Regions from separate parts of the Peribacillus sp. QJM3NY_7 genome, predicted to be linked through region 4. Evidence: riboswitches for the same ligand, from Rfam matches in the RefSeq annotation. Region 4 holds a riboswitch; each other region holds the start of a gene.
The links. Region 4 has a riboswitch for S-adenosylmethionine ahead of AC0VX1_RS24045 (5-methyltetrahydropteroyltriglutamate--homocysteine S-methyltransferase). Riboswitches for the same ligand answer to the same signal wherever they lie in the genome.
Positions count from the first base shown of each region.

Region 1 (7,885 bases), 1.7 Mb from region 4:
CATATTGTAATCAGCAAGGCATCCCCTTCTATTTAGTTAAACTGCAGTCTCTTCAAGATGGGGTTGTGGAAGGCTACCTGCCAGGGCAAGGTGGCTGGAAAGCCTTGCCCCTCCCCATCCCTGATGTATTTTATAACCGGATACATTCGCGCAAACTTGAGCAATCGCCTTCTTTCAAGCTGTTTAAAACTGAACTGGAGGAACGGTCGATTCCGATGTTCAACGGAAGGTTCCTCTCCAAACATGATGTACACGAACTACTGATTTTAGAGGATGAGCTATTGCCAAATTTGCCAGAGACGATATTGTTTAACGAAAAGGAACCTTTCTTGACATTTATAGAAAAGCATTCGGTAATCTACTTTAAACCCGCATCGGGCAGCCAAGGCAGGAATATTTGCAGATTAACGCAAGTAGCTGGAAAATGGAAAATCGAGCAATCCGGACATCTCCAGAATGTACATTTTGCTGATACGGATGAAAAGTTGTTTGAAACCTTAAAAAATTTTTCCAGAAAACGATCCTTCATTCTTCAAAAAGGGATTTCCCTATTCGAAACCGATCAGAGAAAGGTTGATTTCCGCATACTGCTTCACCGGAACGAACAGCTTGAATGGAAAGTTACATCAATGGTTGCCCGGATTGGGGATCCTGGTACTATTGTTTCCAATCTTGCACAAGGCGGATTGATGAAAAATGGGCCGGATTTTTTAAAAGAAGCATTTGAACTTCAGGACGCCAGCCGCATATATCAAAAGCTCGTCCGGCTGGCTAAAAACACTGCGGAGACCTTAGTCGAAAACCTTGACGATTCATTCGGTGAGCTAGGGATCGATTTAGCACTGGATACCGATACCCATCCATGGATCATCGAAGTGAATTCAAAACCTTCGAAAAAATTTCAAGGCAACTATGAAACCTTTCGTCCATCAGTAAAATCAATCATAGATTTCATGCTTGCCCTTAACCGCGAAAACCATCCATAAAAGGAGTTGCTAGCACGTGTTAATAGGATTAATGGCCGCGTCGGATACTCATGAAAACAACTACTTCACCGAAATAGCCAAAACCGCTAAATCATTTAATATGAAAGTTTGCAAATTCTCACTGGAAAATATTGATATGGATCTGAAAAAAGTGAGGGGCGAGCGTTTTGATGCCGAGAACGAAACTTGGATTGCCACATCTTTTGATTTACCTGATTTTGTATATGATCGCTGTTTTCACGGTTTAGTCCGTGAGTCAACGGAAACGCGACACAAAATCGAGTGGTTAAAAGATAACACGAATTTCTTAGGACTGGGCCTTCCTGGTAAGTGGGAAGTGTACCAAATCCTAAAAAACCATCCACACCTACAGGCATTTTTTCCAGAAACCGTACAAGTGACGACACCTGAAGATATTATAGGACATTTGGAACGCCTGGATAAAATCATCATCAAACCTGAATTCGGTGCAGGCGGTACAGGAATCTATCTCCTTTCAAAAACCGAAGACGGGACTTTGGTTTCCATGACGAAAAAGGGCACCAAATATGACCGCCCATTCTCCTCCAAATCTCAGCTTAACAAATGGCTGCAGCATTTATTAAATCGATACCGTTATCTTTGCCAGCCATATTTGGAACTTTGCACCCAAAATAATGAGCCATTCGATTTACGGATTTTACTTCAAAAAAACGAGAAGAATCAATGGATGGAACGGGGCCGCGGAATTCGCACGGGACAAAAAGACGGAATTACTTCAAATCTTGCCACAGGCGGGGAAGCCATTTCATTGGATACCTTCAACAAAAGAAACCCGGAAACGATTTCGATTGCTGTCGAACAAAAGATTCATCATATCCTTCGCACCCTGCCCGTTGAAACCGAAGCAGTCTTTGAAAGATTATTCGAGTTGGGAATTGATCTAGGCATCGATAAAAAAGGCCAAATATGGATAATGGACATTAACTCGAAGCCTGGCAGGAAAATCATTCAGGCACTACAGCCGGAGACCATGAAAGATATTCATCGAGCACCGTTTCAGTATAGCCAGTATTTAGCCGAACAGCTTCAGAAAGCAGGTGAATAGGAAGTGAGAAAGACTTATCCTGCCGAAATTGCCGCTATCCCTGGCAATGTTCTCTACTACCCTTCAGAGCTTGGAGATTTGGCAGAGATTGAATTAATTTATTTCGGACGGCATTCATGTCCTGCCATCGTCAAACAAAACCCGGCCGTCAATCAAACAATCGTGCTATCGAAAAGTCTTGCGGAATCTCTACTATTCGATCATACCGATATTCCCCTTCATTTATTCATATACGGCAAGAGCATCCATATCGGACCGCTTGTCGGAATCTTTTCCTCAGGCTTCACTGGCCTTTCAAACAAACCTTTAGGGGAGAGATCTGAATTTTTCGCAAAGCTCCTTTCGCTTAGCAAGACCACAGGCTGTATTCCCTTTGTTTTTGGAGAGAATGTAATCAATTGGGATGAGGAGACAATCAAAGGCTATGTATTTGATAAAGATGACTGGAACATTTATGAATTTCCTTTTCCTAATGTCATCTATGACCGGCTACCAAATCGGTTGACGGAAAACCGTGATGGACCTAAAGAAGTGAAGCAGAAATTCCAAAAAATATATACCATACCATGGTATAACCCCGGATTTTTCAATAAATGGGATGTAAATGAAAGGTTATGCGCAGATGAGCGGGCACTGCCTTATTTGCCGGAAACGTATCCATTTCAATCCATATCCGTGGTGGAAACCCTTCTTTCGCATTACCGGCAAGTTTATATAAAGCCCATTCACGGTAGCCTCGGTCTAGGGATTCACCAAATTCTTTATGATAAGCATGAGAATGTTTACTATTGCCGCTATACAAACGAAGCAAAAGAAAATAAACTGCAACGGTTTTCGACATTGGAATCCATCGTTAAACACATTTTTCACGACCGCCCGCTCGAGAATCTGATCGTGCAGCAGGGCATCCCATTAATTCGATCTGAAAAACGTCCAGTGGATTTCCGGGTCCATACGAACAAGGACAGTAATGGAAAATGGCAGGTGACCGCGATTGCCGCAAAAATCGCCGGCGCCGGCAGCGTCACGACCCATATTAAAAGCGGGGGTGTCATCAAAACGGTTGCCGAACTGTTTGGAGATGACGATGAGGCGACAGAAGTCGAACGAAAGCTATCGGAAGCCGCACTGATTTTAAGTGACAGTATAGAAAAGAACTTGGACGGCATCATCGCAGAAATAGGATTCGATTTTGGATTGGATAAAAAAGGGCAGGTTTGGATGTTTGAAGCCAATTCCAAGCCTGGACGTTCCATCTTCTCCCATCCAAAACTCAAGGATTTCGAATTGCTGACCAGAAAGCTAAGCCTTGATTATGCCATTTATCTTACGGAACAGACGATTACAAAATCAATCAGAGTGCCGCAATGAACATTTTTTATGATATCCCCACTGAAAATTGGCACCACACTCATGAGAATGCGGAACTTTTCGCCGGCTCTGCCGAAGAAGAAATCAGCTATAAAAAGAACCATTCGAATCAACCTCTAATTCCAATCACAACATTTCCGGGTAACCGGATGCTAACCGTCGGAATTTTAACTGTTTCCAATCCCAAAAAGGAATCAGGTTTGGGTGGAAACCTGACCCTTTTTCGGGACTTATCATTATATTTATTGAAACATGGAATATTGGCGTATGTATTCACAGGAAATGCCCTTCATTCCGAGTCGATGAAAGGGTATCTTTTTTCCTCCATTTCAAACAAGTGGATTGAATGTAAAGTGCCCTTCCCTGACATCGTCTATAACCGTATCCCCTGGAGGAGCTATGAGGCGTCAGAGGAATTCGAACATCTTATCACACATTTTAAAGATAACCGAATGACTCTATTTAACCCCTGTTTTATAGATAAATATGTGATGTTCGAAGCATTAACTGAAGATGGATCCCTCACCAACCACCTTCCGCCCACCATGGTCTTACGAAACAGCGGTTGCCTTGATTCTTTCCTGGAGACATACAGGCATATATACCTTAAGCCATGCAAAGGAAGCCAAGGGAAGGGCATTTATACCATTATCAAAAATGATGATGATACCCTATTGTTCAATAGCTTAAAGCATAGTGAGTCCTTCCCTGATTTTGCTTCCTTCTGGGATACAAAAAAAAGGGATTTATTAAAAAGGAGCTATCTTGCTCAACAGGCGATCATACCAAAAAAACTCTTTGGGCATCGTTATGATTACCGGATTCTCGTCCATTATGAAAAAGGTTTTTATAAAGTGACCGGCAAAGCGGTAAGGATGTCGCAAACCCAGGAAATCACCACCCACACTCCCCGAGGCGGAAAGCTTTTTCCTTATCAGGACCTTAAATCAAAAAACCTGGATCTGAAATTAGCGAATGTCGCCCAAAAATGCGGAGAGATACTTTCAAAAAAGATCGGGTTTCTCGGAGAGTTTTCCATTGATATAGGGGAAGACGAATCGGGCTCGCTTTTCATATACGAAGTGAACTCAAAGCCGATGCAATTCGATGAAGAAGAAATTGAAACAAACAGGCTTTTGCATTTAAAAAATCTTTTCATTGAATTAACTTTTCCCAACCTGAAAAGAAAATAACACCTCCAGCTGCCGTTTTCCATTATAATCGAATGAGAAACAGTATATATGGAGGTAATACATATGATCACTCATTTTCAATGGGAGCCATTGCATAAGAATCTGCCAGGATGGAAAATTTCCTTTTATTTCAACAAGCAGGCAGTCAAAGCCTTGTATCATAAAGATGGATCCATCGAGTGGACAGCCAATCCGCCTTCCGAAACAGATGAAACCAAACTCAAAAGCATGATACATGATTTAATGATCTTCCATGTTTATGAATGAAACCCCTTTACATTCATGAAATCGCTAAACAGAATAAAAAAAACTCCTTTGCCTAAACTAAAGAAAAGGCTAGGAGGGATTTCTATTGGATAAAGAAAAAATGACATTTTTGAAGGATACCGAATATGATGGCAAGGACTCCGTTTACCTGGATATCGACCGTATCATCAATGAAGGAATGGCGGGCGGAAATGTGTATGAAGTCGCTAACCTTCAGAACATTGAAGAAGCACATGATTTTTATGATGAAACAGATCCCAATGTCAATAAATGAATAATGTGGGCTCTCTTATGGAGAGCTCTCTTTTATTTCAGTCAGACCGTTAAACGGATAGCAATCAAATAGTCCCATTCTCCCTCGCACTTAAAATATTTTCGTTTAATATCGATGTAATGATATGCTCTGAATCCCATTCATGCCCAGATATCTCGATAAGGGGATAGCGATTCGGTAAAACAACCTGCTGGATTTCATGAACGGTCAGCCCTTGAGAATGCAAGCGTAAAATTTCCCCTTGGAGATTTTCCAGATAATCCAGTTTTTTTCGAAACATCTCCTTCCCATCAGGGACATGCCCAGCATGACAGCAAAACACTTCCCCGAAGTCATATTGAAGCAATCTTTTTATGGAATCGATGATCACCGGGACGGACTCTTCCCGTAAGACAAGTTTTGTTTTTGGGGTTACGAAAAGGTCTCCTGAAAAGAGCACGCCATTATTGTGATTCAAATACACCATATGGTCCTTTGCATGACCTGGGGTAAAAATCGGCTCCCACGTTTGGGTACGGGAATGAATGGCCTTCCCCAGAGGCTCAGCTTTAAAGGCGTCTCTCTTTCCCCAGAAATTTTTGCGATATTCAGGATATTCAGCATCCTTTGAACAAACCTCAACCGACATCGGGTTAATGAAAAGAGGGACCTTTTTATGTTCCTGTATCCAGGCAGCGCCCCCCGTATGGTCTTCATGATAGTGAGTCAGGGCCACTGAGTCGAAGTCTGCGGATTCATAGAATGGGATGAGCTCTTCCAATAAAATCTGTGCGCCAGTATCTATCAATAAGCCATCCGTTAAAAAGACATACACACTCATCCCCGCCTTGTTCCCGCCAGGAGTCCCATGCACGCAAACCACATCATTTATCGTCTTGATCTCTATCATTCGGTTTCCTCCCCATCATTGTATAAATATAGTTTCATCTTCCTTTTTTTAACTTTACTATAATAAATGTAGTACCACTTTACCTTTTTGACAAGGAAATATTGGAATAATTAACATTGATGAAAATGCTGGATTATTGCATAATAGCCCATTTTCCATGAATCGTTTTGACGGACTGTACCAGATTTAATGACAAAAAAATCAAAGAAACGATTGACATTGCCGGATTTTACAAATAATATAGATTATATTATAAAACTTGAAATATTCTAAAATAATAATTTACTTATCAAGAGTGACGGAGGGATCAGGCCCTGTGATGTCCGGCAACCGCCCTTAGGGAACGGTGCCAATTCCTGCAGAATGATTGCATTCTGAAAGATAAGCCGAGATATGATTTCGCTGCCTCTTTCTGAATGATAGAGGCAGCTTTTTTAATGTGTAAGGGGGAAAGCTCATGATTGAAATCCGTTCAGTCCGAAAGGAATACGTCTCGAAGAAAAACCGAGTTATCGGAGTGGATAACGTATCTTTAACCATTCAAACTGGTGAAATATATGGAATTGTCGGCTACAGCGGAGCTGGAAAAAGCTCATTACTCCGCTGCTTGAATTTGCTTGAACGTCCGACAGGTGGAAATATCATTATCGACGGCATTGATTTAACCTCTTTATCTAGCAAAGAGCTTCGTAAACAACGCCAAAAAATCGGAATGATATTCCAGCACTTTTCCCTGGTCAGTTCAAAAACCGTTTATGAAAATGTCGCTTTCGCCTTAAGGGCCGCGCATCGATCGAAGGACGCGACTAAGTTACGTGTATTGGAATTGTTGGAAATAGTAGGGCTCAGCGATAAGAAAAATGTCTATCCTGCACAGCTTAGCGGTGGACAGAAGCAACGGGTCGGCATCGCTCGTGCGTTAGCAAATGAACCCACTGTACTATTATGTGATGAAGCGACTTCTGCCCTTGATCCAACAACTACAAAAGCGATTTTACAGTTATTGAAAAAGATAAGCAGTGAGCTTGGTATCACCATCGTGTTGATTACACATGAAATGGAAGTGGTCAAAGAACTATGCCACCGAGTCGCCGTGATGCAGGATGGCCGGGTAATTGAAGAAGGACCCGTTTATGAAATATTTTCACAGCCCAAACAGGAGTTAACGAAGCAATTCATTAGCAGTGTACTGGATTTCGAACTCCCTTCGCACTTGATTGAAGAAAGTGAAGGTACGATTATTAAGATCCAATTCGAAGGGCAAACCGCCGGTGAATCGATTCTTTCGGATACTCTCCAATCCCATGCAGTAAACGGAAATATTTTACACGGTAAAATTGAGTATATCCAGGATGTTCCTTTAGGCATTTTAATCATCGAGTTAATTGGCGATGCCGTCCAAATTCATTCGGCATTGGAATATATAAAAAATCGTTCCAGTTCTGTGGAGGTGTTAAAACATGTCACTGCTTAATCCCATCGTCAATATTTTACCTGATCTTAATAAAGCCTTTCTTGAAACGATTTATATGGTCGGCGTTTCTCTTGCAGTAGCCCTGCTGATCGGTTTACCGCTTGGAGTATTGCTATTTACAACAACCAGGAATTTATTTTTTGAAAATGGCATCGTGAATCGATCTCTCGGTTTCGCAGTCAATATTGTCCGTTCAATCCCGTTCATCATTCTCTTGGTCGCCCTCCTTCCTTTAACGGACCTACTTACAGGATCGACGATAGGGCCAAGAGCAGCTTCTGTTTCCCTGTCCGTATCCGCAATACCTTTTTTTGCAAGGATTGTTGAAACGGCATTACGTGAAA
Region 1 is NZ_CM149663.1:1,156,430-1,164,314, reverse strand. It holds gene AC0VX1_RS05525 (YheC/YheD family endospore coat-associated protein) at 1-986, shown strand, start outside; gene AC0VX1_RS05520 (YheC/YheD family endospore coat-associated protein) at 1,003-2,073, shown strand; gene AC0VX1_RS05515 (YheC/YheD family endospore coat-associated protein) at 2,077-3,444, shown strand; gene AC0VX1_RS05510 (YheC/YheD family endospore coat-associated protein) at 3,441-4,637, shown strand; gene AC0VX1_RS05505 (YheE family protein) at 4,701-4,904, shown strand; gene AC0VX1_RS05500 (hypothetical protein) at 4,990-5,178, shown strand; gene AC0VX1_RS05495 (MBL fold metallo-hydrolase) at 5,243-6,067, opposite strand; SAM riboswitch class I at 6,351-6,455, shown strand; gene AC0VX1_RS05490 (methionine ABC transporter ATP-binding protein) at 6,525-7,541, shown strand; gene AC0VX1_RS05485 (methionine ABC transporter permease) at 7,528-7,885, shown strand, end outside.
Region 1: another riboswitch for S-adenosylmethionine. It lies ahead of AC0VX1_RS05490 (methionine ABC transporter ATP-binding protein); the one in region 4 lies ahead of AC0VX1_RS24045 (5-methyltetrahydropteroyltriglutamate--homocysteine S-methyltransferase).

Region 2 (7,885 bases), 1.7 Mb from region 4:
CGCAGGAAGGGGTCATGAAATACGTTATTTATTTGCTAATGGTACTGATCGGCAGTTACCTATTTGGTTACTTATGGAGTTATCTGTTATTCGGCGGCGGAAACTTGGTCGAACGGAAACTAAGGTCAGGGTTTATGGGCCATTTGCTTAAAATGACGCCAAGTTTTTATGAAAAAAACCGTACAGGAGATTTAATGGCAAGGGCAACCAATGATTTAAAGGCAATATCCCTCACAGCTGGTTTCGGGATATTGACCCTCGTAGACGCGGTGCTGTTCACCATCACGGTAGTGGTCATGATGGGAGCCACGATCAGCTGGCAGTTGACGATTGCGGCGGTGCTGCCGCTTCCGATCATGGCAGTGCTGATGCAAATTTACGTGAAGAAAATTTACAAACGTTTTACGGATGCACAAGCAGCCTTTGGCACTTTAAATGACAAGGTCCTGGAATCCATTTCCGGTGTCCGTGTTATCCGGGCCTATGTCCAGGAACGGGAAGATGAAAAGCGATTTGAGGAAATGACCGAGGATGTATATGGCAAAAACCTAGCCGTGGCAAGAATCGACGCCCTCTTTGATCCGACAATCAGCATTATCATCGGCATCAGCTATTTAATCGGGTTGGGCTATGGGGCTTATCTTGTGTTTCAACAGGCCATAACGCTTGGCGGGCTTGTTTCGTTCAATGTGTACCTAGGCATGTTAATCTGGCCGATGATCGCGGTGGGTGAATTGATCAATGTCATGCAAAGGGGAAATGCTTCGCTAGACCGTGTTCAGGATACCCTTTCGTATGAAGCGGATGTGAAGAATTCAATGGGGATGGAGAGTATTACGAACCCGGGGAATATCCAATTCAATTCCGTGCATTTTACATACCCTTCCTCAACGGTTGTGAATCTATCCGATATTTCCGTTCAGCTTGAGCGCGGTCAAACATTGGGGATAGTGGGGAAAACAGGTAGTGGAAAAACGACATTCGTGAAGCAATTGCTGCGGGAATATCCTTTAGGAACAGGTGAAATCGCTTTTGCAGGCATGCCGCTGGAGCACCTGCACCTTGAAGATATCCGTAAATGGATCGGATATGTTCCACAGGACCATTTTTTATTCTCGAAGACTGTTAGGGAAAATATCTTATTCGGTAAAATGGATGCAACGGAAGGTGAACTGGCTAAAGCCATCCGGCTTGCGGATTTTGAGAAGGATTTAATGATGCTGCCAAACCGGCTAGAGACACTCGTCGGTGAGAAGGGTGTCGCTCTGTCCGGTGGGCAAAAGCAGAGGATCTCGATTGCCAGGGCATTGATCAAAAATCCGGAAATCCTTATATTGGATGATTCCTTATCCGCTGTCGATGCAAAAACGGAAACGACGATCATCGAAAATATCCAGAATGAACGGGCAGGGAAAACGACCATCATCACAACCCACCGCTTATCAGCCGTTCAGCACGCGGACAGGATTATCGTATTGGACAGCGGAAAGATCATCGAAGAGGGGACTCATGCGGATTTACTGCTGAATGATGGCTGGTATAGGGAGCAATATGAACGACAGCAGGTTGACGAAGGAACGGAGGTGAAGGCATGAAGGTCGTAAAGAAACTTTTTAATTATGCTGCCCTTTATAAAAAATTGATCATTGGCGCCCTGATCATGCTTGCTCTTTCGGTAGCGGCCGATTTAACGGGTCCTTTCGTTGCCAAGAAAATCATCGATTCACATATACTTGGTATCGAATCTTCCTGGCATGAAGCAGGTAAAGGAAAAGATGCAGTTAAGTATGATGGAAATTGGTATAAACGGGCTGATTACTTTTCAAAAGGTGAGAAGAAAGGCAGGGAAGTCCATGTTCTGCAGGTTGGCAATCAATTTGTCTTCGTAGATGAAGCTGTCCCTATCGATGGGCGCAGAACCTTGGAGAACCAATCATTGATCATCAAGAAAGACGGGAAAGAACAACGTGCGCAAGCAGTGAAATTGACGAGTCAGGAAGTGATGGGATTTTATCAACCGGAAATCCCGCGGATCATTAAGCTTGTGGCTTTTTATTTTAGCCTTGTCATCCTTTCCTCCATTTTTCAATATGGCCAGAGTTTTTATTTACAGAAAGCGGCGAACCGAATCATACAGAAGATGCGAAATGATATTTTTAGGCATATTTCCCGTCTGCCGATACGTTATTTTGATAATATGCCAGCGGGTAAAATTGTAGCCAGGGTCACTAATGATACGGAAGCGATCCGGGAATTATATGTAACCGTGCTCGCCAACTTCTTCTCGAGTACCATTAATATTTTCGGCGTTCTAATTGCTTTGTTTATTCTGGATCCACGAGTCGGTACCATTGGCCTTCTACTTATTCCGATCATCGTTATCTGGACGATGGTATACCGTAAATTCGCCTCGAAATATAATCACATCATTCGGGAACGGGTCAGCGATATTAATGGAATGATTAATGAATCCATTTCTGGTATGAGCATCATTCAGGCATTTGGACGTGAAAAGGAGACGAAGCAATCTTTTGAAAATCTGAACCGGGAGCATTTTTCCTATCAAAATAAAATGCTCCATTTGAATTCGTTGACGGGTGGAAACTTGATTGGCGTCATTAAGCTTTTGGCGCTGATGGCCTTCGTCTGGTATTTCGGCGGGATTTCCCTTACAGCGGGTTCGGCCATTTCCTTAGGGATGATGTATGCAATTGTTGATTTGATCAGCCGCCTGCTACATCCGCTTCACGGAATCGTCAATCAGTTCGCTAATCTTGAACAGGCGCTTGTTGCAGGGGAGAGGACGTTCAGCTTATTGGATGAGAAGGGATTGGCAGTCAGCGATGAAAACATATCCAGATACAAAGGAAACGTACAATTCGAAAATGTTTCTTTTGGTTATAAGGATAAAGAATATGTGTTAAGGGACATTTCCTTCTCCGCTAAACAGGGGGAAACGGTTGCTTTAGTTGGCCACACCGGTTCAGGAAAAAGCTCCATAATGAATTTATTATTCCGCTTTTATGACAGCAGTGAAGGTCAGATCAAAATCGATGGCAGAAATATATTGGATATCCCCCATCAGACGCTTAGGGAGCATATGGGGATCGTCCTTCAGGACCCCTATTTATTTACTGGCACCATCGCCTCCAATATCAGTCTCAATCATAAAGGCATCACAAGGGAAATGGTTGAAAAAGCATTAAGAGATGTCGGGGGGGACAAAGTGCTGAAGCATCTTCCTTTAGGGCTTGACGAGCCCGTGATCGAAAAAGGCGGAACGCTGTCTTCGGGACAGCGTCAGCTAATCTCTTTTGCCCGTGCCCTTGCATTCAATCCGGCCATATTGATCTTGGATGAAGCGACAGCAAGCATCGACACCGAAACCGAGGCAATTATCCAGGAGGGTATGGAAGTGCTGAAAAAAGGGAGAACGACCTTCATCATTGCACATAGGCTTTCCACGATAAAAAATGCCGACCAAATTCTTGTACTGGAAAAAGGGCGGATTGCAGAGCTTGGTACACATGAGGAATTAATGGAACTGAAAGGAAAGTACTATCAAATGTATGAACTGCAGGCAGGTCCGCATAAAGGTATGGCTGGCTGAATGGAATAGGGGTAGATCATCTAGATTAAACTATAATGAAGGTACCGACTTTTGGTACCTTCAAGCATAATGGTTGATAATAGTAATCATTACGTTTAAGATATACCTATACTGACGATGAGGTGATAATAGTGAAACAAGAAATTCATCCCGATTATCAACAAGTGGTATTCATGGATACCAACAGTGGGTATAAATTTTTGACAGGCTCCACTAAGACGTCCAATGAAACAATCGTTTGGGAAGACGGCCAAACATATCCTTTATTAAAAGTGGAAATCAGCTCGGATACGCACCCTTATTATACAGGAAAGCAGAAGTTTGCTGAAAAAGGCGGACGGGTGGATCGCTTCCTGGATAAATATAATATGAAGAAATGAGAGTTAGGCCATCGGGAAATCGATGGTCTTCTTTTATTGATGGAATAAAAAAGGTGCCCATAAAATATGAGGCACCCACTACTTTAATCATTTTGCAGCAATTGCTTCCTCTTTGGCAATATTGACGAGGGCAGCTTCGAAATCCTTGATTAAATCGTCCGGATTTTCCAGTCCGACAGAGAGGCGGAGCAAGCTATTCGTGATGCCTCGCTTTTCCCTTTCATCAGCAGGCATGGCCGCATGGGACATTTTGGCCGGGTAGGATAATATGGATTCTACCGCTCCCAGGCTTACGGCAAAAACAGGGAGCTCGACAGTGTTCACGAAGGAACGGAAGATTTCCTCACTTTCCAATTCAAATGAAAGGACCGCCCCTGCTCCGAGTGACTGGCCTTTCTGGATGGCGTGCTGTGGATGATCGGCTAGGCCGGGATAATACACTTTTTTCACCAAGGGCTGCTCCTTTAAGTAGGCTGCAATCTTTTCGGCCCCTTTTTGTGAATGTTCCATTCTAACTGACAAGGTTTTCAAGCCTCTCATTACGAGCCAGGCATCCTGAACACCAAGGACCGCTCCAAAGGAGTTTTGAAGCGAACCGAGTCTTGCCGCCAATTCCGGATCTTTCACGACCGCAAGCCCAGCTACCACATCACTATGTCCGGATAAAAACTTCGTCGCGCTATGAAGGACAACATCAGCGCCCAAATTCAGCGGTTTTTGCAATGCGGGCGTCAAGAATGTATTATCAACAAAACTTAAGGCACCGGCTTTTTTTGCGATATCACATACAGCTTGAATATCGGTCACTTTAAGTAAAGGATTTGAAGGCGTTTCAATGTATATGGCCCTGGTATTTGGCTGAACCGCCGCTTTGACACTTTCAAGGTCCGTCATGTCAACGAAGGTATGCTCAATATTGAAACGGTTCAAAACGCTTGTGACCATCCTGAACGTTCCGCCATACACATCTTCGGAAATGACGATATGATCCCCGGCAGACAATAGCAGGAAGGCTGTTGAAATGGCAGCCATACCTGATGAAAAGGCAAAGCCGTGAGTGCCTTCCTCAAGTTCGGCAATGATGTCTTCAAGTGCCTCGCGGGTTGGGTTCCCGCTTCTGCTGTAGTCATATTTGCCGAATTGATCGATATCGGATTGATGGAAAGTCGATGCATGCTGGATGGGGACGCTCACACCGCCCGTTGCCGGATCGAATTTATGTTGATTATGAAGTAATTTTGTTTCAAAGCTAAAATCATGATCTGTCATCGTAGTGCCTCCCTTTTTACATGTGCGAATGCTTGCTGCAAGTCACCAATCAAATCGTCGCTATCCTCGATGCCAACGGAGAAGCGGAGCAGTCGATTACAAACACCGTTTGCCGTTCTGACCTCAAGCGGTATATCGGCATGTGTTTGTGTGGCAGGATAGGTGATGAAGCTTTCAACCCCTCCCAGGCTTTCTGCAAAGGAAATTAATGAGAGCGATTGTAAAAATGGGTTGACCGCCGCTTCATCAATGATGCGGAAAGAAATCATGCCGCCTCGGCCTGGATACAATACGTCCGTAATACAATCATGCTCCGATAAGTAATCTACAAGTATCTTGGCATTCTTTTCATGACGCTCCATCCGCAATGCTAGGGTTTTCATTCCGCGCATCAACAGCCATGAATCAAATGGGCTCAAGACAGCTCCAGTGCCATTATGATGGAAGGCAAGTGCATCACATAATTCAGCGCCGCTAGCAACGATCAGTCCGGCGAGCACATCATTATGACCACCGAGATACTTGGTTGCACTGTGGATCACAATATCAGCTCCAAGTAAGATGGGTTGTTGAATAAGAGGCGTGTAAAAAGTGTTATCAACGATTAGCAATAAATTATATCGTTTAGCCAATGCGGCAACGGCGCTAATATCCGTTTGCTGCATAAGAGGGTTAGTGGGAGTTTCGATGAAGATGGCTTTCGTGTGAGGAGTGATGGCTTTTTCGATATCCTCCAAACAACAAGTGTTTACATAGTCACACTGCAATCCCCATTTTTTAAAACCTTGTTCTAACAGCCGATATGTACCGCCATAAAGATCTTCACTGACAATCCACGCATCCCCGGATTTAAAAAGGGCGAGTATAGTGGAGATGGCGGCCATTCCTGAACTGCAGGCATAGCCTTGGTCTCCTTTTTCCAGATCGGCGATGGATCGCTCCAATAGCTGGCGGGTAGGGTTACCTGTCCTTGTGTAGTCGAATCCCGTCGATTGACCGATTCCTTCGTGGCGAAAAGCTGTTGAAAAGTATACCGGCGGATTGACTGTTCCTGTCGCCGTTTCACTGCGATTTCCTAATTGAGCAAGATATGTTTCAGGTTTATACATGGTTTTCACTGCTCCTTTGAGTTAAATAAAATAAAAAAAAGTCTTCTTTAAGAAGAAGACTTTGATTAAGTAGGGACGAGTCATTCTTCTTATCTTCCAAGTTCATAAACTTGTGGAATTAGCACCTTTTCATTGGTTTGAAACAAATGAAGGTTGCTGAGGTGTCATCGGGCCATTCCCTCTACCTCTCTCGATAAGAGTTTAGATTATTCAATTTCTTTTGAATTTACTATATATACAAAACACTGTCAAGGACATTTTTGGGGTGATGATGTGTTGGTGTTCATGGCCAGGTCAATTGAAGCCTAGCGGTGCCTACACTTTATGTGTCAAAAAAGAATATCCAAATTTTCATCTAAATATGAATGGACTAGGATTTTTCAGATATATGGAAAGGGTCAGCGGGATATTTTTGCTTTAAAATAATAAAGTTTGTACAATGTATGGAGAGAAAGAATAATCCGACATTATTCATTTCATATGCAAAAATTCTTCAATGAATAGTGCAAACTTAGGAGGAGAACACATGGAATACAGAATCGAACGTGATACGATGGGTGAAGTGAAAGTTCCTGCTGATAAATATTGGGGAGCACAAACTGAGAGAAGCCGTAACAATTTCAAAATCGGTAACGAAAAAATGCCGATTGAATTGGTTCGTGCATTTGCATACGTTAAACAAGCTGCTGCAAAGGTGAACTATGATCTTGGCGATCTTTCCGAAGTTAAAAAGAACGCCATCGTCAAGATTTGCGACGAAATCCTTGAAGGTACGCTTGATGAACATTTCCCGCTTGTAGTTTGGCAAACGGGAAGCGGTACGCAAAGTAATATGAATGTGAATGAAGTGGTCGCTAACAAAGGGAATGAATGGTTAAAAGAAAATGGTGAATCGGAAATCCTTCACCCGAATGATGATGTTAACAAGGCACAAAGCTCAAATGATACTTTCCCGACTGCCATGCATATTGCAGCCTTTATGGAAGTTGCTGAAAAATTGGTTCCTGCCATCAAAGCACTTCGTGATACATTCGATATAAAAGAAAAAGAATTTTGGGATGTCGTGAAAATCGGCCGGACACATCTTCAAGATGCTACACCCTTAACATTAGGACAAGAAATTTCCGGTTGGAAAGCGATGCTCGATAAAGACTTGGCGATGATTGAGGAAAGCAGCCAAAAACTATTGAACCTTGCTCTAGGCGGAACGGCTGTAGGAACCGGAATCAATACAAAGAAAGAATTCCCGGGACTTTCTGCCAAACAAATTGCAGCGGATACAGGATATCCTTTTGTCACATCTGATAATAAGTTCCATGCATTGACTAGCCATAACGAAATCGTCTACGCACACGGTGCTTTGAAAGCATTGGCGGCAGATTTAATGAAAATTGCGAACGATGTCAGATGGCTTGCAAGTGGACCGAGAAGCGGAATCGGAGAAATTGCCATTCCGGAAAACGAGCCGGGCAGCTCCATCATGCCAGGTAAAGTCAATCCGACCCAAAGTGAAGCGC
Region 2 is NZ_CM149663.1:1,141,916-1,149,800, forward strand. It holds gene AC0VX1_RS05410 (ABC transporter ATP-binding protein) at 1-1,595, shown strand, start outside; gene AC0VX1_RS05415 (ABC transporter ATP-binding protein) at 1,592-3,610, shown strand; gene AC0VX1_RS05420 (type B 50S ribosomal protein L31) at 3,742-3,990, shown strand; gene metC (cystathionine beta-lyase) at 4,078-5,259, opposite strand; gene AC0VX1_RS05430 (methionine biosynthesis PLP-dependent protein) at 5,256-6,368, opposite strand; SAM riboswitch class I at 6,455-6,568, opposite strand; gene fumC (class II fumarate hydratase) at 6,895-7,885, shown strand, end outside.
Region 2: another riboswitch for S-adenosylmethionine. It lies ahead of AC0VX1_RS05430 (methionine biosynthesis PLP-dependent protein); the one in region 4 lies ahead of AC0VX1_RS24045 (5-methyltetrahydropteroyltriglutamate--homocysteine S-methyltransferase).

Region 3 (7,885 bases), 140 kb from region 4:
CTTCGCATCCCCTACATTCGCCACATGGGACCATAATTCCACCGAATTGATAAGTTTTGCCCCAGCTTCGCGATTACCTTGAATCCCAAATGTGACGACAGATCCAGCTCCCTTTGGCAAATATTTATCCGCAAGGGCTTTATCGGGATGTTCCTCATCACCAGGATGTGAAACCCAGGTCACGGCAGGATGGTTTTTTAAATATTGAATGACAGACTTGGTGTTTGATAGATGCTCTTTCATTCTTACATGCAGCGTTTCAAGTCCAAGCGTAAACTGGAATGCACTTTGGGCACTTAGCGCAGGGCCCAAATCACGGAGTAACTGGACCCGGGCTTTCGTTATGAATGCGGCAGGGCCAACTGCCTCGGCGTATACCAGACCGTCGTAACTTGGGTCAGGCTCCGTGAAGCCAGGATAGTTCGGCGAGTTCCAATCGAATTTCCCTCCATCCACGATGACACCGCCTAGCGTCGTTCCATTTCCAAGAAGCCATTTTGTAGCGGAATGGATGACAATATCCGCTCCAAAATCAATTGGTCTGCAAAGATATGGTGTCGCGAAGGTATTATCAATGATTAAAGGTATGCCGGCTTCGTGGGCGATTTCCGCTACCGCTTCAATATCGAGCACCCTCAAACTTGGATTTCCGATCGTTTCAGCAAAAATGGCTTTAGTTCTTGGTGTAATCGCCCTTTTGAAATTCTCAGGGTCATCGGGAGAAACGAACTTCACTTTGATCCCATATTTAGGAAGAGTGTTTTCGAAAAGGTTATACGTACCGCCATATAATGTAGAGGCTGAAACAATCTCATCCCCTGCAGCAGCAATATTCAGGATTGAAAGTGAGATGGCGGCCATTCCGCTTGCCGTTGCCAATCCGCCGATACCGCCTTCCAATAAGGCCATTCTTTCCTCAAAAACGCTGACCGTGGGATTATGAAGCCGTGAATATATATAGCCATTCTCCTTCAGGCCAAATAAATTTGCTGCATGGTTGGTGTCCTTGAACAAGTATGCATTGCTTTGGTAGATAGGAACGGCACGGACACCTGTTTCATCAGCTTGCAGACCGCCATGAACACTCAATGTTTCAAAACGTAACTTTTTCTCTGACATTTAATTTCACCTTTTTCTATGGATTTAGTTGGATTTATATGAAATCTGGCTTTTTATAAACAAAAAAACCACTTCAATAAGAAGAGGTTTCAAGAACACACCTCATCTACCAGAGCCAACACTCTGCTGGAATTAGCACCGTATATAAAAATTTATACCGGTTGCCGGGCTTCGTCGGGCCAGTCCCTCCGCCACTCTTGATAAGAACTATTAAATTCTGCCATTACTTAATTCAAAATATAGCATTTTAGATTAAATCAGTCAATGAATTGTTAGAATATTCTTTGTTTATTTCCTGCTCTCATTCAAATGTCAGCAACAAAGAAAACCAACCGCGGTTCTGATTGGTTTCCTAACTGATTTCCTTAAGCAATCCGTACAAATAAGGAACGGATTGAAAGGCATATATTTTTTTGTGCAGCTGCCCTTCTTTGAAAAGCAATAAGCAAGGAACACTTTCGATTTCATATGATTCGGCAATTGCTTGGATATAGTTCATATTCATTTTGCCTGCCTTCAATTCGGGGAAAAGCTCCAAGGATATCGTCAGCATCTTGGAGGCCACCTGACAGGTTCCGCATAAAGGTGTATATAAATATAAGCAAAAGGTTTCCCCATTTTCAACAGCAAGCTTACACTCTTCTTCTTTCCATTCCTGCATCAATTAGTCGTTCACCCTTTGACTTAAAAATTTCATTTTCACATTCATATTGGCAGATAGGAGCACAGTTGCGATATGATGTTCGGGTGAGCTCTCCACTTCTTTGTACATTTTATTAATATACAGGTGGTTCGCTTCCGGCATTTCCCTTCGGAACTGCTTCCGCAGCTTTTCTCCTGATTCATCTGCGTCAAAAAGGAGATAAACATCACGGTCCATCAATTCATCCACTAATTCATCCAGCTTAGTTAATGATATGGTCCCATTCGTACATCTTATTTCCACATCTTCATTTAAAACGGAGGCAACTTTTCTTTTATCGGAACTGCCTTCTACAATGATCACTTTATCGAATTCGCCCCACTCCATGTCATCACTCCATCTCACGAATTATGTGCGCAACTCACCCACTGTACAAATGAAAAAGAGAGCAGGCCTTTTCAGTCCCCCCTCTCCTTTCTTTTTTAACCGTTGATTAAACTCTCATACTCTTCAGCGCTCATCAAGTTTTCAATATCACTGCTATTAGATGGTTCAAGCACGACCATCCATGCCTTTTCATAAGGAGACTCATTTACATATTCAGGGTTGTCACTTAAATCTTCGTTCACTTCAACAACCTTGCCACTGATAGGTGCATAAAGCTCAGAAACGGTCTTAACGGATTCAACGCTTCCAAATGGTTCGTTCGCTTTCAATTCATCGCCGATTTCCGGAAGCTCAACGAATACGATGTCCCCTAGCTCGGACTGTGCGAATGCCGTAATTCCAATGCGCACTGTTCCATCTTCCGTTTTGACCCATTCATGTTCTTTAGTGTAACGAAGTTCTTTTGGTGTAGTTGTCATAATTAACCCTCCATATGTACATCTTATTTTATCTATTCCATTATAAGGTAGATTGTTTGTTTAAGTAAGGAATTAACCAAATATTTTGTGAAATTTCAGTTCCAAACCTGTTCGAATTGCTCTTCTTTGAATCCTACCGTCACTTTGGTGCCATCCGTAACAATCGGCCTTTTCAGAAGCATTCCATCTGTGGACAATATATCAAGCATCTCTGCTTCAGAAGCTTCTTTCAGCTTATCCTTTAAGCCCAGCTCCCGATATTTTTGACCGCTAGTATTGAAAAACTTCTTCAACTCCAAATTGCTGTTTTTATATAGTTGTTCTATTTCAGTTCGCGAAGGGGGATTATCCGCTATATGGATCGCTTCATATTGCAGTTCATGATTATCCAGCCACTTCTTCGCATTACGGCATGTACCGCATTTTGGGTACCAATATAATGTTAAGCCCATCATTTCACCACCTATCAATAGAATACCCGTTTTTACCACGCAATACAACGAAATGTCTTTTGAATTTCCAATGCGATTTCATCAAAGGAAATAAAGGGAATGCCTTTACGGGCATTCCCTTTACGGATTCTGACTCATTGCTTAAAGAGCATATTTTTCCGTTTCGATTACTTTGACGGATGCTTCGCGTTTTTTCGCAATGACATTGATCGGAGTGTGTCTTGTCAGCTTACGGAGCGACGAAAGCATGATGCGAAGAGTATCGCCTGTTTCCACCGCAATTAACGTTTCCTTTGCATGCTGTTCTATTTCATTGAAAGCTTCCTGAACGAAGATTTCAGTGTACAGCACTTTTTGTTTGTTCTTCTCAAGACCTGTAGCTGCAATTGCTTTTTCCGTACGCAATACCACGGATTCAGCTGCATAGGCAAGGGATGCGATATCAGCAATGTTGGAGAGGATTTCTTGTTCTTGATCAAGATTTTTGCCATATTTCTGTGCCGCAAGCCCAGCTGCCAGAATACCGATTTTCTTAGCGTTCCTAACAAGCATTTTTTCTTGTGCCAGTGGCTCATCGCCAGGTTCTTCCGGCATCATCATCATTAATTCCTCTTGCAGGCCCTGAGCTTTTTGAAGTAGCGGCAATTCCCCTTTAAGTGCTTTCTTCAGGAATGTTCCCGGGACAAGCAATCTATTGATTTCATTTGTACCTTCAAAGATTCGGTTAATACGGGAATCGCGATATGCTTTTTCAATTTCATACTCCTGCATGAAACCATAACCGCCATGAAGCTGTACGCCTTCGTCCGTAACGTAATCCAATACTTCGGAAGCAAAGAATTTATTCAATGAACATTCAATGGCATACTCAGCGATTGCAGCCGCCATTGATTTCCCATCTTTCACTTGCTCATCCGTCAATTTGCTTTGTCTTTGATCATAAAGGCCAACCGTACGATATACAGAACTTTCTGCTGCATAAATTTTAGCTGCCATTGTTGCAAGTTTTTCTTTCGTCAAGTTAAAATCGGAAATTTTCGTTTTGAACTGTTGACGTTGATTCGTATAAGCAGCTGTAATCTCAAGGGCACGTTTAGATCCGCCGACAGCACCGACGCCTAATTTATAGCGGCCGATATTCAGGATATTGAAAGCGATGATATGACCTTTTCCGGCTACACCCAAAAGGTTTTCGACTGGTACATGAACATCTTCGAGGATTAAAGTACGTGTAGATGAGCTTTTGATCCCCATTTTCTTTTCTTCAGCCCCAGTTGATACGCCTTTATAATCACGCTCAACAATGAAAGCGGAGAATTGTTCGCCGTCGATTTTGGCGTATACACAGAAGACATCTGCAAAACCTGCATTTGTAATCCATTGTTTTTCACCATTTAAAATATAGTGTGTTCCTTCTGCATTCAATTTCGCTGTCGTTTTTGCTCCCAAGGCATCTGAACCTGAGCTTGGTTCCGTTAAGGCATACGCAGCAATCTTCTCACCCGTTGCAAGTAAAGGAAGGTATTTTTTCTTTTGGTCTTCATTCCCGAATAATACGATTGGCAAAGAGCCGATACCTACATGTGCACCATGCGTAATTCCGAAACCGCCTGCAAGTGCCATTTTTTCCGTAATCAATGCAGAACTGATTTTATCGAGACCCAATCCGCTGTATTCCTCAGGAACATCAGCACCAAGTAAACCGATTTCACCTGCATGCTTCAGTAATTTAACGGAACGGTCAAACTCATGGTTTTCTAAATGTTCAACCTGCGGCAGAATTTCATTCACTACGAATTCCTCGGAAGTTTTGGCAATCATTTTATGCTCATCAGAATAATCTTCCGGTGTAAACACTTGATCATACGTAATATCTTCTATTAAGAAGGCCCCGCCTTTAATGAGGTTATCTGTAGTTTGATTGGACATGTTATTTCCTCCTATGTGTTTAAGATAGTAAACCCGCCGGAAGCATGACAGCTTCCGGAAGGGGTCGGATTACGCCATTAATTCAAACACTCCGGCAGCACCCATCCCGCCGCCGATACACATTGTCACGACTCCGAACTGTTGGTTTCTGCGCTTCATTTCATGAAGCAGGCTTAATGTCAATTTTGCTCCCGAACATCCTAGTGGATGGCCTAGGGCGATGGCTCCGCCATTTACATTGACAATCTCTTCATTCAATCCGAGCTCACGAATGATTTGAATGGATTGGGAAGCAAAGGCTTCATTCAATTCAAATAAACCAATATCCGATAATTCAAGACCCGCTAGCTTCAAAGCTTTAGGTATGGCTGCAATCGGTCCGATGCCCATAATTTCAGGCGGTACTCCTGCTACAGCAAAGGAACGGAACTTACCCATCGGTTTCATCCCCAAGGAAGAAGCCTTTTCCCCGTCCATGACCATGACCGCGGCTGCACCATCACTCGTCTGTGATGAATTCCCTGCTGTTACGGATCCCGTAACGGAGAATGCAGGTCTTAATTTTTTCAGCACTTCAGCAGTCGTTCCTGGACGAACGCCCTCATCCTGTGTAAAAGTAAATGATTTTTCCTTCAACTTAAGATCTGGCCCCACTGAACGAAGGGTAACGTCAACCGGTACGATTTCATCGGAAAACTTTCCTTCTGCAATGGCCTTAGCCGCCTTCTGATGACTTCTAACAGAAAATGCATCTTGATCGTCACGGGAAATGCCGTATTTTTTGGCAACGGCTTCAGCAGTGTGCCCCATACCCATATAATATTCCGGTGCCGTTTCCGCTAGTCTCGCGTTCGGACGTGTTACATGGCCCATCATTGGCAAAAGGCTCATGGATTCCGCTCCGCCTGCAATGACTGTATCACTTTGGCCGAGCATGATCCTTTCCGCTCCATATGCGATACTTTGCAGCCCGCTTGAACAGTAACGATTAATCGTTATGGCCGGTACTGTATAAGGCAATCCCGCCAATGCTCCAATGTTACGCGCCATGTTCAAGCCTTGTTCCGCTTCAGGCATTGCACAACCGATAATCAGGTCATCTATCGTTCCTTCATAATTCCCTGCACGCTTTAACGTTTCCTTTACGACAAGAGCCCCTAAATCATCAGGGCGTACACTAGCAAGAGAACCTTTTTTCGCTCTTCCTACCGGAGTCCTTGCTCCAGCTACTATTACCGCTTCTTTCATGAGGATCCCCCTTACTCATTTTTAAGCTATCGATCTATTGATCTCGTTTTGGCCATATCTTCATCTATTCATCAATTACGGAGTGGTTTACCTTTAACGAGCATGTGCTGCATCCTTGCCTGGGATTTCGGAGTCGAAATCAGTTTTAGGAATGCCTGTTTTTCCAGGTTCAAGATATACTGTTCATCTACTTCCGTGCCAAATGGGAGTTTCCCCCCTGCCAGGACGTATGCCAGCTCTTTGGCTATGACAAGGTCATGTTCAGATAAGAATCCTGAAAGGCGCATGGATTCCGCCCCTAATAGCAGTGCGGCATATCCAGTTTCACCTACGACAGGGATCTTTGTGCGGGCTGGAGCGGTATAGCCTTGTTCATGCATGGAAAGTACCGCCTGTTTCGCATCATATAGCTGATGATCTGCATTCACGCTTATTCCATCAGCTGAATCAAGGAAATTATTCCCTCTCGCTTCCTCGGCGGAGGTCGAAACTTTTGCCATGGCGACCGTTTCAAATACTTGGTTGGCCACTTTCTGTAAGTCGAAGTCAACGCCCTTCGGCATATTCCTCAACGTCTTCACATAAAGTTCTTTAGTCCCGCCGCCGCCTGGGATCAAGCCGACACCAGGTTCCACCAGTCCCATATACGCTTCAGTCGTTGCCTGGATGCGCGCTGCCGGAAGGGACACTTCAGCACCCCCGCCAAGTGTCATATTAAACGGGGCAACCACTACAGGAACTGCACTGTACTTAATTTTAAGCATCGCCTGTTGGAATTGGCTGATGACCATATCGAGTTCAAAAATATTGTCATCCTGCGCTTCCATCAGCATCATTGCAATATTAGCTCCAACACAGAAATTCTTTCCTTGGTTTCCGATGACCAGGCCTTTAAAATTCGTTTCCGCTTCGTCAACCGCGGCATTGATCATTTGTATGATATCCAGACCGATTGCATTATTCGGCGAAGTGAATTCAAGCAGAGCCACTCCATCGCCGATATCGATCAAGCTTGCGCCACTGTTTTTCTTGATTACGCCTTTTTGCTTCTTGATCGCTTTAAGATTGATCACTTTAGGATTTTCGACAAGCTCTTTATATTCACCATTATCATAATAGTGAACTATGCCATTTTCTTCTTTATAGAATGATGAGATGCCTTTAGCGAGCATATCCTTAACCCATTGCGGAACGGTGATGCCTTCCGCTTCCATTCGGGCTGCCGATTTTTCTACACCTATCGCATCCCAGGTTTCAAATGGGCCTGTGGACCATCCAAATCCCCATTTCATCGCTTGATCGATCGCCACGATGTCATCCGCGATATCCCCAAGCAGCTGGGCAGAATACACAAGCGCCGGATTCAGGACATTCCATAGCAATTGGCCGGCACGGTCTTCACTATAAACAAGCGCTTTCATTTTATTATCCAAGCCCTTGGCCTGTTTAGCCATTTCGATGGAAGGCGTTTTTAATCTTTTTCGTGCAGCATATTCAAGGGTTTCGGGATTCAGTTCAAGGATTTCCTTGCCTTTTTTCAAGAAGAATCCTTGTCCTGACTTGCTTCCAAGCCACCCATTCTTAAGCATTTCATTCATGAAATCAGGTATCTTGAAAACTTCTTTTTC
Region 3 is NZ_CM149663.1:5,111,988-5,119,872, forward strand. It holds gene AC0VX1_RS24795 (O-acetylhomoserine aminocarboxypropyltransferase/cysteine synthase family protein) at 1-1,119, opposite strand, end outside; SAM riboswitch class I at 1,219-1,326, opposite strand; gene AC0VX1_RS24800 (thioredoxin family protein) at 1,472-1,780, opposite strand; gene AC0VX1_RS24805 (toprim domain-containing protein) at 1,784-2,149, opposite strand; gene gcvH (glycine cleavage system protein GcvH) at 2,245-2,628, opposite strand; gene AC0VX1_RS24815 (arsenate reductase family protein) at 2,724-3,080, opposite strand; gene AC0VX1_RS24820 (acyl-CoA dehydrogenase family protein) at 3,222-5,009, opposite strand; gene AC0VX1_RS24825 (acetyl-CoA C-acetyltransferase) at 5,079-6,257, opposite strand; gene AC0VX1_RS24830 (3-hydroxyacyl-CoA dehydrogenase/enoyl-CoA hydratase family protein) at 6,329-7,885, opposite strand, start outside.
Region 3: another riboswitch for S-adenosylmethionine. It lies ahead of AC0VX1_RS24795 (O-acetylhomoserine aminocarboxypropyltransferase/cysteine synthase family protein); the one in region 4 lies ahead of AC0VX1_RS24045 (5-methyltetrahydropteroyltriglutamate--homocysteine S-methyltransferase).

Region 4 (7,885 bases):
AATGCTTTATAACAAACGGCACCAAGTGAACCCCCTACAATCGGTCCAACGACCGGAATCCATGAATAGCCCCAGTTGGAATTTCCTTTACCAGGTATCGGCAGCAAAAAGTGAGCGATGCGCGGCCCCAGGTCGCGGGCCGGGTTAATGGCGTATCCTGTCGTTCCCCCAAGTGACATCCCGATCACGACAATCAATAACCCGACTGCGAATGGGTTTAGGCCCTCTGTAAAATTATTGGCCCCTATAAATAATAGACCAAGAATAAGGATGAAAGTTCCAATCATCTCACTTAATAGATTTGAAAATGTGTGCGGGATTGCAGGTGAAGTCGCGAATACACCAAGCTTCGCCCCTGGATCATCCGTAGCTTTCCAGTGTGGCAAATAGTGCAGGAATACTAGAGTTGCGCCGAGTATCGCGCCAATCATCTGGGCAACGATGTAACCCGGCACATCACTCCATGGAAATTCTCCAATAATGGCAAACCCTACTGTGACCGCCGGGTTTAAATGCGCCCCGCTTATGGAACCCACTGCAAAAACACCCATGGTAACAGCCAATCCCCACGCAATCGTGATAACGATCCAGCCGGCATCTTTTGCATAGGAACCCTTTAAGGATGAACCTGCCCCAATACCTGCTCCGAATAAAACTAAAATCATCGTGCCTAACACTTCTCCCCAAAATGGAGTCATGATAAAACCCCTCCCCTGATAATTTTTTAAACCTTGCCAACAAATAAAAGGAGATCCACAGCAGAACTATATTCATAAAAAAAATTATGAATAGATCTGTTGTGAATCTCCTAGTCTCCGTCACATATATTAACTTGTACTGTAAAATATACTAGGTTATGAAAACGCTGTCAATATTTTGTGAAAAATTAATCTATTATTCTGTAATTTTTTTCAATTTTTCCCTATTAGACGATATCCCATAATTCAGTTTTTGAAGTGGTGATTGACGAGGCGCCGGCATCAAGGGCATTCAGGACTTCCTCCGAAGTACGTATGAGGCCGCCTGCAAAAATCGGTGTCTGCAATCGTTCCTTCACTTCTTTTATCATCCATGGCATGGCGCCCGGCAATACTTCGATATAATCCGGCTTGGTTTTCTGCACCAGCTTATAACTTTTCTCAAGCGCATGTGAGTCTATTAAAAAGATTCGCTGGATGGCAATGACCCCCTTTTGCTTCGCCTTCAATATAACGCTTGATTTAGTCGAAATCAGCCCAAAGGGGTTATATTCCTGACAAATGAATTCTGTCGCGTACTCATCACTTCTTATGCCATGGATCAAATCGACATGATAAATCATTTTCTTATTATGCTGCTTTGCCATCATACTTACATTTTTCAATTGTGAGATATGCAAATCAAGAAACACACCTATTTCATAGGAACTTTCTAGAAATCTTTCAAAATCCTTCATGCTTGCTGAAGCAGGCAAAATCTTCTGATCCATCATTATCCTCCTCATTACCAGAAAAACTCAAAACTTCAAGTCATTTAGTATATTTTAAAGAACTTGATTTATCAAACACATTTTTTCATGAACCATGTAACCTTAACACTATCATACCTTTCACACCCTTTATAGATTGCAGCAAAGGATATATGTAAAATATCCCCTTGAATCATAAAGAGAGTTTCATTTTCAATGCACCTTCGACGAGTTCATACGATTTAATTGTGCCAATGGGAATTTTTCTCACGATGCTCCAAGCATTAACATTCATTTTGATCGCTCTTTTTTCATATTCAAAAAATGGCGGTCTGTTAAATATCCTTTTGTTGATGAAATCCCTGTCAATTGGTTCCATTTCGACTAATTCAAATGAAATCGTTCTTTTTTCCACATGAACCGGTTTTAATGTAATTCGGAAAGCCACGTTTTTCTTAAACATCATTTTTTTCACTTCCATCGTTCCGGAAAGCACAATATGCTTTGGCTTAATTTCGACTTTAATATCCTGATCAGATGATTTCATTTTTATGATTCTCTCTATCATGGCATCAGTTACCGTAATCGGTATGCCATTTTTGAATGGACTCATCCTTGCATTCCCTCCCCACTCAAAGCATATGCCGGACTCCCTGATGCCGTTAACATTTCAGCCCGGATTAATAAACGGTATATTCGAAATATTCCAGCTCCACCCCTTGACCTTCGTAAAAACTACCTGTATAGTCATAGTTAATTTAATAGACAACTCTTATCCAGAGAGGTGGAGGGACTGGCCCTTTGATGCCTCAGCAACAGACCGATCTTGTACTGTGCTAATTCCAGAAGTGTAAAAACTTGAAGATAAGAAGAGTATATAGCTTTGTTACCAACACCTCTTCTTATTTTTAAGAAGAGGTTTTTTATTTTTAAAAGGAAAGAAGGAATCAACATGTCAATCACATTAACGAAAGCACCATTCAGGGCGGACCACGTCGGAAGTTTATTAAGACCGGAACGTTTACATATTGCCAGGAAGGACTTTAAGGAAGGTACCATTTCAGCTGAGAGGCTTCGTGAAATTGAAACTGAAGAAATCAATCGGATCGTCGATAAACAAATCGAAGTTGGTTTAGAGGCAGTTACGGACGGTGAATTCAGACGAACATGGTGGCACTTTGACTTCCTCGAACATTTAAATGGCATCGAGGGATATGTAACTGAAAAAGGCCTCACATTCGATGGTGTCGAAACAGAGAGATATAATGTTCGCAATACCGGGAAGGTTTCATTCAACCCTGAACATCCCTTCATTCGTGATTTCATTGAATTGAACAAAATCGTGAACGGACGTGCCGTTGCCAAGCAAACCATCCCCAGTCCGAATCAATTATTTGCTGCAGGCATTCATAATGAAGACGTCTACCCTGATATTGAAGACTATGCAAATGATATCATCAACGCCTATCAGCATGCTTTGAAAGCCTTTTATGAAGCAGGTGTGCGTTATCTTCAATTGGATGATGTATATATTGCCAGACTTTCAGCTCCGGATTTCCAGTTCAAAGATGGAAAATATACGAGGGAACAATTAATTGATCTTGCACTTCGGGTCATTAATGGAGCATTGGAAGGCAAACCAGAAGACCTTATCGTCACTACCCATCTATGTCGCGGAAACTACCAGTCGACATGGGCGTTTGAAGGAAGCTATGCCCGTATCGCCCCAACTTTATTGGCAAAAGAAAAAGTGGATGGATTCTTCTTGGAATATGATGATCAACGCTCAGGGGATTTCAAACCATTGGAATACATTCCAAATGGCGGTGCACGGGTCGTACTGGGTGTCGTCACTTCAAAAAATGGAGAAATCGAGGACAAGGAAGCTGTTAAGGCACGCATTAAAGAAGCATCGCACTTCGTTCCGCTCGAACAATTATGCTTAAGCCCTCAATGCGGCTTCGCCTCCACCCATCACGGCAACAAGCTAACCGAAGCACAGCAATGGGAAAAGCTGAAATTCGTCGTTGATGTAGCGAAAGAAGTATGGGAATGATTATTTAGCGGAGACTTTAATTCTGATTTACAGGATTTGAACAACCTAATCGGCCCGCACTGATATGGGAGCCGATTAGGTTCTTGCAATAATACACTTCCATTCCTTTAATGACTCTTTAGATAACGGTATCAAGTTTTACTATTTATGAATAACGATGAATGATAAAACCATTTGACATATCGATAATTCTCGATATAATGAAATGTATGAAAACAATCGAGATATTTAAAGCATTATCCAATGAATCCAGGTTGCAAATCTTACAATGGCTCAAGGCGCCTGAACTCCACTTCACCCCTCATGAGGGAATAGACATGAAGGAAACCGGCGTTTGCGTAAGTCAGATTACGGAAAAATTAAACATGACCCAGTCCACGGCCTCTCAATACCTCTCGATGCTTCTTAGAGCAGGATTGATTAAAACGGAGCGGATAGGAAAGTTTACGTATTACAAACGAGATGAAGAGGCAATCTCAAAAATTACTGATTTCTTGAAAGAAGAAGTATGAAAATGAGCTTGATCCGTACCTTAGAGGGTTGGGTTCATTTTTCTCTCTAACATTTCGATATTTCGCGATATGTTTATTTTTTTATTCATACATATCAACATATTGCGATATGTCTTTATATAAAATCAATAATCATTAATGAGGAGTGAATCTATTTTGCTTAATACATGGAAAATTTACATGTTAGCGATCATCAGTTTTTTAGTAGGAACATCCGAATTCATCATATCCGGAATTTTGGATAAGATTGCGGATTCTCTTGGAGTGACCCTTGCTGCCGCAGGACAGCTCATTACAATTTTCTCCCTTGTCTACGCAATCGGTACACCCATTCTCATGGCTTTGACAGCAAGTTTAGACAGACGAAGATTAATGTTGTATTCCCTTGGACTATTCGTAGTGGCCAATCTGCTTGCCTTTCTATTACCAGGCTTTGGCCCTTTTCTATTTGCACGCATAATCATGGCACTTGGTGCAGGATTGGTTGTAGTCACCGCTCTGAATATTGCCGCTAAGCTTGCTCCGCCAGATAAACAAGCCAGTTCTATTGCGACAGTTGTCATGGGGTTTACAGCTTCCCTTATCATTGGCGTACCTCTCGGAAGAATCATGGCAGATGCATTCGGGTGGAAATCCGTCTTTGGCGGAATCGCCCTATTCGGCCTGATTGCCATGATCGTTTTATCCTTTACCATTCCTCCCACCAAAGGGGATAAACCAGTACCGCTTCTCCAGCAACTGGCCCTTCTTAAAAAAAGGAAAGTTGCCCTTGGATTATCGATAACCTTCTTCTGGCTTGGCGGATACTCGATAGCTTATACCTATCTATCCCCTTACCTGCTATCAGTATCAGGGATAAGTGACTCTATACTTAGCACGGCCTTGCTTATATTCGGTATCGCAAGCCTGATCGGATCAAAGTTTGGCGGATATAGTACGGATCGATGGGGTGTATCATTTACACTAGTTGGCGGAATGGCGCTTCATATTGTGATGATCATCATGTTATCCATCGTTACGAATTCATTGATGGCCGTTTTGATAATCCTTACATTATGGTCGTTCGCAGCATGGTCATCAGGGCCGACACAGCAATATCATTTAGCGACCCTTGAGCCTGAATCATCAGGAGTCATGCTCGGTCTGAATCAGTCGATGATGCAATTGGCCATGGCCGCCGGTGCTGGAATTGGCGGTGTTGCTGTAGAACAAGTATCCCTTGCTTCCATAACCTGGATCGGTGCAACAGGGGTTGCCATTGCCATGGTCATTGTTCTGGTCCTTTCAAGTTCATCGTCAAGCAGGAAAATAGCACAGTCCATAAAATCCTAGACCGTTATATAAACATTTATCATAAGGCTAGATTTTAGCCTTATGATGAATCCTAAAACTGAAAGCAAATAAAAAAAAGAACGGCCATCTGGACGTTCCCTTTTTACTTGCAGCTATCATCATCCTCCATTTTCTTCACGAATATATCATCCGTCACCCTATCTTCCAGCTTGTTCCTCAAGGCCAATTCCGCAGCCTTCCCATCACTAGGCGATCCGTCCGAGAAATACATCGGAAACAGGGAGAAAAACATAACGTAGAAAGAAAAATAGATGAATTGATACCAGATCACCGAGCTGTCCAGGATATTCTGATACACTAAGCTATATATGATCAGCATGCTGATTAAATTAAAGATAGCCCCCCCTAAATATATCAGCGTATTCGTCAATCGATTATCATGTTTCAATCCCTTGAACTCGCAAGTCCCATTCCAAAAATAATATTTCCTCACCTCTATGTTCCGAAAGGCGAAAAGTTTATTGCCACAACCGATCAAGATTTTCTTTTCTGATCCCCCAAAGAGCGTAACAAAGAAAATATGCCCGCTCAAATGTATCAGCGTAACGATCGGCATGATCAAAAAAAAGGAAAATAGAAATTTAATGATATCAGAGAGACCAAACATATTTAACTAACCCCCTCCTTACCAGCGATTTCCTTACCAGGATGCTACTCTGATACCCTGCCCACACTGGTTATAACTAGTAAATTTTCACAGTGGTAATATGTTGCTTTCCACAAATGATAAGAGGATAATTATTCTCCTTCCGCTTCACTTCGACCTTCGAACTTCGAACGATCATATCGACCCTCCCCCTGCTTTTTCCGGCATTCAAAAAAAACAGGCTATCACCTTCCAAAAAACTAGAAAAGCGATAGCCTTTACATCTTTATTTAGCGATTGGGGGTTCGAAGGATTTCTGCGTTGTTTTGTCCTGGCTCCAAGCCTGCATGTTTATATCCAGGGGTAAAAACCGATGTTTTGATCGGGCAGGCGATTTGCCTCTGGACATTCCCTTTTCCGTCAGGAACCTCGACGATCATTCCCCTCTCCTTCAATTGGGGATGCTCGGCCGCTTCTGTGAAAGTCAGCACTGGTTCTGCGCAGGCCTCGAATTCAGCGAATATCTCCTGCCATTCTTGAAAATCTCTTTCCAGGAAAGCCAGCCGGACGGCCGTTTTAAACCTGATTCCGCTTTCTTCATCGCTTTTCATGCTCAGCTCATATAATTCGGGTGCACCGATCGCTTCACATAATGCTTTTCGAAAAGGGGGCTCAAGGCTGCCTACCGAAAAATAGCGTCCATCCTTCGTTTCGTAAAAGTCATAAAAAGACCCTCCGTTCAGCATCAGTTTTTCTGGTTCAAGTTCAAGGCCACCTTGTAAACTCAGAGGTGCGGATATGGCATTCAAGGTAAAACTGCAGTCGGTCATGCTGATGTCGATGGCTTGGCCGAATCCTGTTCTTTCCCTGTGTATGACTGCAGATAATATTCCGATGACAGCATGCAATGAGCCTCCGGCAAGATCTGCTATTTGGGTTCCGTTTTTTGCCGGACCGTCCTTTTTCGTACCGGAATAGCCTGATAAGCCAGCAATCGAAATATAATTGATATCATGTCCCGGTCGGTCTTTATAAGGACCAGTCTGGCCGTAGCCCGTGATGGAACAGTAAATCAGCTTCGGGTTGATCGATTTTAATGCCTCATACCCCAGTCCCAGACGTTCCATGACACCTGGACGGAATTGTTCAATGACGATATCGTATTCCGTCACTAGGTTTCTTACGGATTCGATAGACTCGGATTGTTTTAAATCCAGCGTGATCGACTTCTTCGATCTGTTAAGATATTGGTTCACACCCCATGAATCCTTTGTCCCCGGCCTCTCTACCTTCAAAACATCCGCTCCTAAATCCGCTAGCATCAAAGTGGCAAATGGGCCTGGCAGTAACGTTGAAAAGTCCAATACTTTTAAATGAGTCAATAAGGTCATCAGCCGTGCACCTTCCCTTTCCCTTGAAAATAGTAAAAGCCTTCCAGTCGTTCCGTACGTGCAATTTAGCCGAGTTTTATGATTATCATATAACACCTCCCATAACATTTGTATAAATTTCCATTTAATAAAAATAAAAAACCAGGAATCAGCTTCCTGGCTTTTGATAATGAGCCTATAGAAAACAAGGAAAAGCCGGACAATTTAAAACTGCATTGTCCGGCTGCTTTTACTTTAAGCTTGTTCATTCATATTTTTTGTCAAAGTCAAATTCGACTTCATCAAGTTTAACGAATTTAGTTTTTCTTATAAATTTATAGCCAAGCCATAGACCAAGGAAAAGCGGAATCCCCAAGTATGCAGCTACAACACTGCCCCAATCGATGTGGTCTGAGAAAAAGGCTTGGATATTTTGGGACAGGATGACGATCATGCCGATTAAAATGGCAAAGATCGGGCCGATCGGGAACCATAATGCCTTATATGGCAGCTTCTCCAATGAATGGCCTTGAGCGATGAACGCTTTCCGGAAACGGTAAT
Region 4 is NZ_CM149663.1:4,970,125-4,978,009, forward strand. It holds gene AC0VX1_RS24030 (MIP/aquaporin family protein) at 1-698, opposite strand, end outside; gene AC0VX1_RS24035 (glycerol-3-phosphate responsive antiterminator) at 926-1,468, opposite strand; gene AC0VX1_RS24040 (hypothetical protein) at 1,641-2,060, opposite strand; SAM riboswitch class I at 2,217-2,318, shown strand; gene AC0VX1_RS24045 (5-methyltetrahydropteroyltriglutamate--homocysteine S-methyltransferase) at 2,400-3,503, shown strand; gene AC0VX1_RS24050 (ArsR/SmtB family transcription factor) at 3,713-4,015, shown strand; gene AC0VX1_RS24055 (MFS transporter) at 4,172-5,347, shown strand; gene AC0VX1_RS24060 (hypothetical protein) at 5,451-5,975, opposite strand; gene AC0VX1_RS24065 (CaiB/BaiF CoA transferase family protein) at 6,245-7,345, opposite strand; gene AC0VX1_RS24070 (amino acid permease) at 7,590-7,885, opposite strand, start outside.